3 regions of the Streptomyces sp. NPDC092296 genome follow, and region 1 is predicted to be linked to each of the others. Evidence: riboswitches for the same ligand, from Rfam matches in the RefSeq annotation. Region 1 holds a riboswitch; each other region holds the start of a gene.
What was found. Region 1 has a riboswitch for cobalamin ahead of ACIQGZ_RS09175 (CbtB-domain containing protein). Riboswitches for the same ligand answer to the same signal wherever they lie in the genome.
Positions count from the first base shown of each region.

Region 2: linked by a shared signal. The riboswitch ahead of ACIQGZ_RS06300 (ribonucleoside-diphosphate reductase subunit alpha) and the one ahead of ACIQGZ_RS09175 (CbtB-domain containing protein) in region 1 are both predicted to bind cobalamin.
Region 3: linked by a shared signal. The riboswitch ahead of cobI (precorrin-2 C(20)-methyltransferase) and the one ahead of ACIQGZ_RS09175 (CbtB-domain containing protein) in region 1 are both predicted to bind cobalamin.

Region 1 covers NZ_JBIVRB010000002.1:351,227-353,416, forward strand. Annotated here, with positions in the region: gene metE (5-methyltetrahydropteroyltriglutamate--homocysteine S-methyltransferase) at 1-817, shown strand, start outside; cobalamin riboswitch at 902-1,052, shown strand; gene ACIQGZ_RS09175 (CbtB-domain containing protein) at 1,091-1,309, shown strand; gene ACIQGZ_RS09180 (CbtA family protein) at 1,340-2,190, shown strand, end outside.
Region 2 covers NZ_JBIVRB010000001.1:1,355,174-1,357,363, reverse strand. Annotated here, with positions in the region: gene ACIQGZ_RS06305 (GNAT family N-acetyltransferase) at 1-404, shown strand, start outside; cobalamin riboswitch at 482-604, shown strand; gene ACIQGZ_RS06300 (ribonucleoside-diphosphate reductase subunit alpha) at 760-2,190, shown strand, end outside.
Region 3 covers NZ_JBIVRB010000010.1:56,711-58,900, forward strand. Annotated here, with positions in the region: gene cobM (precorrin-4 C(11)-methyltransferase) at 1-379, opposite strand, end outside; gene cobI (precorrin-2 C(20)-methyltransferase) at 376-1,113, opposite strand; cobalamin riboswitch at 1,257-1,410, opposite strand; gene ACIQGZ_RS20985 (hypothetical protein) at 1,940-2,164, shown strand; gene ACIQGZ_RS20990 (SPFH domain-containing protein) at 2,185-2,190, shown strand, end outside.

The sequences.
Region 1 (2,190 bases):
CGACATGGTGCAGTACTTCGCCGAACAGCTCACCGGCTACCTGGCCACCCGGCACGGCTGGGTCCAGTCGTACGGCACCCGCTATGTGCGGCCGCCGGTGCTGGCCGGGGACATCTCCCGCCCCGAGCCGATGACGGTCCGCTGGACCCGGTACGCCCAGTCGCTCACCGACCGCCCGGTCAAGGGCATGCTCACCGGCCCGGTCACCATGCTGGCCTGGTCCTTCGTCCGCGACGACCAGCCGCTCGGCGAGACCGCCCGGCAGGTCGCCCTCGCCCTGCGCGACGAGGTGGCCGACCTGGAGGCGGCCGGTACCGCCGTGATCCAGGTGGACGAGCCCGCGCTGCGCGAGACGCTGCCGCTGCGCGCGGCCGACCGGCCCGCGTATCTGGACTGGGCCACCGAGGCATTCCGCCTCACCACCGCAGGCGTCCGCCCGGCCACCCAGATCCACACCCATATGTGCTACGCGGAGTTCGGGGACATCCTCCAGGCCATCGACGACCTCGACGCCGATGTGATCTCCCTGGAGGCCGCCCGCTCCCACATGCAGGTCGCGGACGAGCTGGCCGCCGCCGGCTACCCGCGCGAGGTCGGCCCCGGGGTGTACGACATCCACTCGCCGCGCGTCCCGAGCGCCGAGGAGGCGGCCGCCCTGCTGCGCAGGGGGCTTGACGCCATCCCCGCCGAGCGGCTCTGGGTCAACCCCGACTGCGGTCTGAAGACCCGGGGCTGGCCGGAGGTCAGGGCCTCGCTGGAGAACCTGGTCACGGCCGCCCGCGAGGTGCGGGGCGGCCTGCCGGGAGCGGACTCCTGACCCAGGTTCCTGACCCGGCGGCGGCCGGGGCGCGGCTCACCTGCGGTGTTGCGCGCCCCGGCCGCCCGGTACGGGTACGACCGGTCTGATTGACGCACCGGAGCGGCGCCCCCTACGCTCCCTGAGTAGTGATGGCATGAGGAAGCTGGTGAGAATCCAGCACGGTCGCGCCACTGTGTGCCGGTCACCCACGGTGACCGGTGAAGTCAGACACTCCTCCATCACACCGCCCATTTGATCAAGGGACGCACGATCCCCGAAGGAGGGCTCTCCGTGAGCAGCAGTGTCTCCACGCCCCGTCCGGCCGCCACACCGGTCGTCCTGCCGGTCTCCAAGTCCGTACTCTGGCTTGCCGGTACCGCGCTGATCGCGCTGATCGCCTACTACTTCATCGGTGTCGACCAGGGCGCCGTCTCGGTGTTCGGCAACGACATGCATGTGCACGAGTTCGTCCACGACGCCCGGCACTTCCTCGGCTTCCCCTGCCACTGACCGGTTCGAAGAAGGCACGGACAACTCGACATGGAAAAGAAGCTCCTCCTGCGCGGCGTACTCGCCGGCGCAGTCGCGGGCCTGCTCGCCTTCGTCTTCGCGCGGATCTTCGCCGAACCGCAGATCACCAAGGCCATCGACTACGAGAGCGGCCGTGACGCCGCCCAGGCCGTCCTGGACAAGGCCACCGGCCTGACCACGGAGGCAGCGGACCCGGACCTGTTCAGCCGCACCATCCAGGCCGACGTCGGCATCGGCGTGGGCATGATCCTCTTCGGCATGGCCATGGGCGCCCTGTTCGCCGTGGCCTACGCCGTCTGCCTGGGCCGGGTCGGCGGGCTGCGGGCGCGGCCGCTGGCGCTGCTGGTGGCCGGGGCCGGGTTCCTCGCGCTCTACCTGGTGCCGTTCGTCAAGTACCCGGCCAACCCGCCCGCGATCGGCCACGAGGAGACCATCGGCGCCCGCAGCGGCCTCTACCTGCTGATGGTGGTGTTCTCGGTCGCCTTCTCGGTCGGCGCCGTCTGGCTCGGCAGGCGGCTCCAGCCGCGCTTCGGCAACTGGAACGCCACGCTGCTGGCCGCCGCCGCGTTCGTCGTCGCGATCGGGATCGTCATGCTGATCATGCCGTCGTTCGGCCACCTGGCGTTCAACAAGGAGCACTACGGCGACCACGCCACGGAGACGCCGCTGCCGCTGACCGACGACAAGGGCGCGATCGTCTTCCCGGGCTTCCCGGCGGATCTGCTCTTCTCGTTCCGGTTCTACTCCGTCGCCGCGCAGCTGCTGCTCTGGGCGGCCATCGGACTGGTCTTCGGCCCGCTGGCCGAGCGCCTGCTCCAGCCCCGGACCGCGACCGGCGCCCCCACCCGGGAGCCGGACCC
Region 2 (2,190 bases), on a different contig from region 1:
CCGCCGAGGCGGAACTCCTCGTCGCCGTCGACCGGGCAGCCGCCGACCGCCCAGCCGCCGACCGCCCAGCCGGCCCCCGGGACGCCCCGGCAGCCGTGCTCGGCTCCGTGACGCTCGCCCTGCCCGGCTCCGCCTGGGCGGACATCGCCCGGCCCGACGAGGGCGAGCTGCGGATGCTGGCGGTCTCCCCCGCCGCCCGGGGCCGGGGCGTGGGCGAGGCGCTGGTCCGGGCGGCCATGGACCGGGTCCGCGCGCAGGGGCTGCCCCGGATGGCGTTCTCCACCCAGCAGGGCATGCACGCCGCCCACCGGCTGTACGAGCGGGTGGGCTTCCGGCGGGCCCCGGAGCGCGACTGGTCGCCCTTCCCGGGCGTCGACCTGTGGGTGTACGCGGCCGATCTGTGACCCTCCGCAGCCGCTCTCTCCGGGAAGCCCGTCCGGCGCGCGCCACTACATGTGGTGGTGCATCGCACACCCGCCACTAGATGTATGCTCACTTCCGCTGTCGACGCAGGGGAACCCGGTGCGAATCCGGGACTGCCCCGCAGCGGTGAGCGGGCCTGGCCCCGCGAGTCCGACTACCTGCCGACGGTCCGCCCGGCGCGCTTCACCACGCCGTCGAGCGGTGTACGTCCGGGCCTCGCGGGTGGGCCGGGGACGCAGCGCGCAACCAGGGCGGCCGTCGGCCGTCGGGTGCGCGCCGGCGCTCCCTGCTCCCGTGCGGTCCCGGTGCCCCTCAGGCCGGAGGAGAGAGAGCGCCTTGACCACCGCTGCCCCCGCAGAAGCCGCCTCGGCAGTCCCGGATCGGGACGAGCCCGGTACCGCGCTGCTGCGCGTGCTCACCGACTGCGCCGCCGATCTGCCCCAGGTCGACCCCGGCCATGTCGCCGCCGCCGCGCTGCGCGGCCGGCACGCCGGGTCCGACTTCGCCGAGCTGCGCGGACTCGCCGTGGAGGCCGCCGCCGCGCTGATCGCGGAGGACCCCCAGTACTCCCGGCTCGCGGCCCGGCTGCTGGCCCGGGAGATCGCGGACGAGGCCGCCGACGAGGGCGCGGTGTGCTTCACCGCCTCCATCGCCCTCGGCCACCGCGAGGGGCTGATCGGTGACAGCACGGCCGACTTCGTGGCCCGGCACGCCGACGCGCTGGACGCGCTGATCGACCAGGACGGCGACGGCCGCTTCGAGTACTTCGGCCTGCGCACCGTGCAGTCCCGCTACCTGCTGCGCCACCCGATCACCCGCCGGGTGATCGAGACCCCGCAGCACTTCCTGCTCCGGGTCGCCTGCGGGCTGGCGAACGAGGACTCCACGGACGCGGTCGCCGAGCTGTACCGGCTGATGAGCCGACTGGACTACCTGCCCTCCTCCCCCACCCTGTTCAACTCCGGCACCCGGCATCCGCAGATGTCCTCCTGCTACCTGCTGGACTCCCCGCTGGACGAGCTGGACTCGATCTACAGCCGCTACGCCCAGATCGCCCGGCTCTCCAAGCACGCTGGCGGCATCGGCCTCTCGTACAGCCGCATCCGCTCCCGGGGCTCGCTGATCCGGGGCACCAACGGCAAGTCCAACGGCATCGTGCCGTTCCTGCGCACCCTGGACTCCTCGGTCGCCGCCGTGAACCAGGGCGGCCGGCGCAAGGGCGCGGCCTGCGTCTACCTGGAGACCTGGCACGCCGACATCGAGGAGTTCCTGGAGCTGCGGGACAGCACCGGCGAGGAGGCGCGGCGCACCCACAACCTCAACCTGGCGCACTGGATTCCGGACGAGTTCATGCGCCGGGTCGAGGCCGACGCCGAGTGGTCGCTGTTCTCCCCGGTCGACACGCCCGAGCTGGTCGACCTGTGGGGCGCCGACTTCGACGCCGCGTACCTGAAGGCCGAGCAGGCCGGCAAGGCGGTGCGGACCATCCCCGCCCGCACCCTGTACGCCCGGATGATGCGCACCCTGGCGCAGACCGGCAACGGCTGGATGACCTTCAAGGACGCCTCCAACCGGGCCGCCAACCAGACCGCGTTGCCCGGCCGCACGGTGCACTCCTCCAATCTGTGCACCGAGATCCTGGAGGTGACGGACGACTCGGAGACGGCCGTCTGCAACCTGGGGTCGATCAACCTGGCCACCCACCTCGCGGAGCACCCCACCGGCCTGCTGGACGCGCTGGACTGGGAGCGGCTGGACGCCACCGTG
Region 3 (2,190 bases), on a different contig from region 1:
GCGCGATGGCCGCCACCGCCGAGAACGACGACACGCCGGGCACGATCTCGGTCTCCAGGCCCAGCTCCCGGCAGCGCTCCAGCTGCTCCTGCACCGCGCCCCAGAGCGACGGGTCCCCGGAGTGGATGCGGGCCACCTGGAGGCCGTCGCGGGCGGCCTCCTCGTACACCGCGAGGACGTCCTCCATCGGCACCAGCGAGGAGTCCAGCACCCGGGCCCCCGGGCGGGCGTGCTCCAGCACCTCGGCCTGCACCAGGCTGGCCGCCCAGACCACCACGTCGGCCGCGCCGATCGCTCGGGCGGCCCGGAAGGTCAGCAGGTCGGCCGCCCCGGGACCGGCGCCGACGAAGGTCACCTTGCCGCTGGTCGTACCGGTCACAGCTTTCCCCCTCGGGAGTCCCGCCGGGCGGGGCAGATCAGGGTGGACAGATACGGCTGCGGGGCGCCGTCCAGCTCGGCGGCCGGGCGGATCGACTCCTCCGGCAGGCCCAGCGAGGAGCCCCACACCGCGCCCTCGGTGCGGTCGGTCTCCCGCAGCGCGGCGGCGACCTCGGCGGCGATCCGGCCGAACTTGTACGCCACCACGGTGCCCGGCCCGGCCAGCGCCTGCCGCAGTACGGCGGCGCCGGCGGTTACCGGCACCAGGGTGAGCGGCTCGACGCCCTCCGCCAGCACGGTGCCGCTGCGCGCGGCCAGGTCCTGCATGGCGGTGATGCCGGGGACGGTCTCCACCACGGTGTCCGGGACGGCCTGCCGCACCGTCTGGGCCAGATAGGTGAAGGTCGAGTACACATTGGGGTCGCCGATGGTGGCGAACGCCACGGTGCCGTCCTCGCCCGCCTCGCGCAGCAGCGCCGCGACCCGCTCCCCGGCGGCGTCCCAGGCCGCCTCGCGGCGGGCGCGGTCCTCCCGCTCGTTCAGCGCGAACACCACCCGGACGACCTTGCCCGGATCGGTGTGGTGCAGCACGGTGGCCTCGGCGCGGCCGACCTCGCCGCTGTCCATCACCGGGACGACCACGGACCGCGCCTCGCGCAGCACCCGTACGCCCTTCACCGTGACCAGCTCCGGGTCGCCGGGACCCATGCCGACGCCGACCAGGCGGCGGCTCACGCGGACGGGCCGGGGTGGCGGCCGACGGGTCGGCCGGTGACGGGTCGGCCGGTGACGGCAGGCCGCGGCGGCGCGGCATGCGGAGAGCGCATGGCGGAAGTCCTCACTCGGGGTCCTCGCCCCGGTCGACGTGACGGCGGCCAGAGTCTCCTGGCTCCCGGATCAGCGCACCCCCGGGCCTTCCAACCGCACGTTCGCGGCCGTGGCCGACTCCCGCAGCGGGGCTGGTGGAGTCGGGGGTGCTCCCCGGTGACAGTGGCGGGACCGCGCCGGATTCGCACCGGACTTCCTCGTCAATGCCGCCGTGTATGGCCCGGAAATCCCATCACGCCCCCGGCCCCCAGTCAACAAGCCCCCCTGTGGCGTACACCGCACCGCACCTGCACCGATGCCGCCGCGCCCCCGCCCCGGCCCGGCCTCCGCCCCGCTGCGGGGGCGGCCGGAGCGTAGGGAAAGGCAGGATCTCCGGTATTCCGGCTGTCCGGGCTGCGATAACCGAATAAAAGGTACATAAATCGGGGCGCCCGGCGCGCTCGAACCCCAGAGCCGCCCGCAATCACGAGCGGATTCGCCGCCGCCAATTCGGGCCGCCGGGAGTAGCGTGTACCAGTGAGGGCGTCCCGCACGCCGGCCCACCGCCGGCGGCGTCCCCGACGCGCAGACACGCCGGGCGGTGCACACGCCCCGGGAACGGGTTCGCACCATGACCGTGGGCGGCATCCCCGCACGCAGACCGATTCTCTCCCTCCCCCTCCTCCCCGCTCCGCCGGGACACGGCGGTCCCTCCGCAGTGCTGCGGCACCGCCTCACGGGGCAGAAAGACCCCATGGGCGATGCAGACGACGCAGAGCAGAGCCCGGTCGGAGCCATCGGCCGGGTGACCGTGCCGATCCCGGCGGACGGCCCGGGTGAGGTGCTGCTGCCGGTGCGCGGCGGGACGGAGGCGTACGCCGCCTGGTCCGACACGCCGATCGCCAAGCATGTACGGGTCATCGTGGTGGACTCCACCTCGGCCCGCTCCGTCGTCGTCCAGCCCTTCCCCGCTCCCTGATCTCGCGATAAGGAGCCCCTATGTTG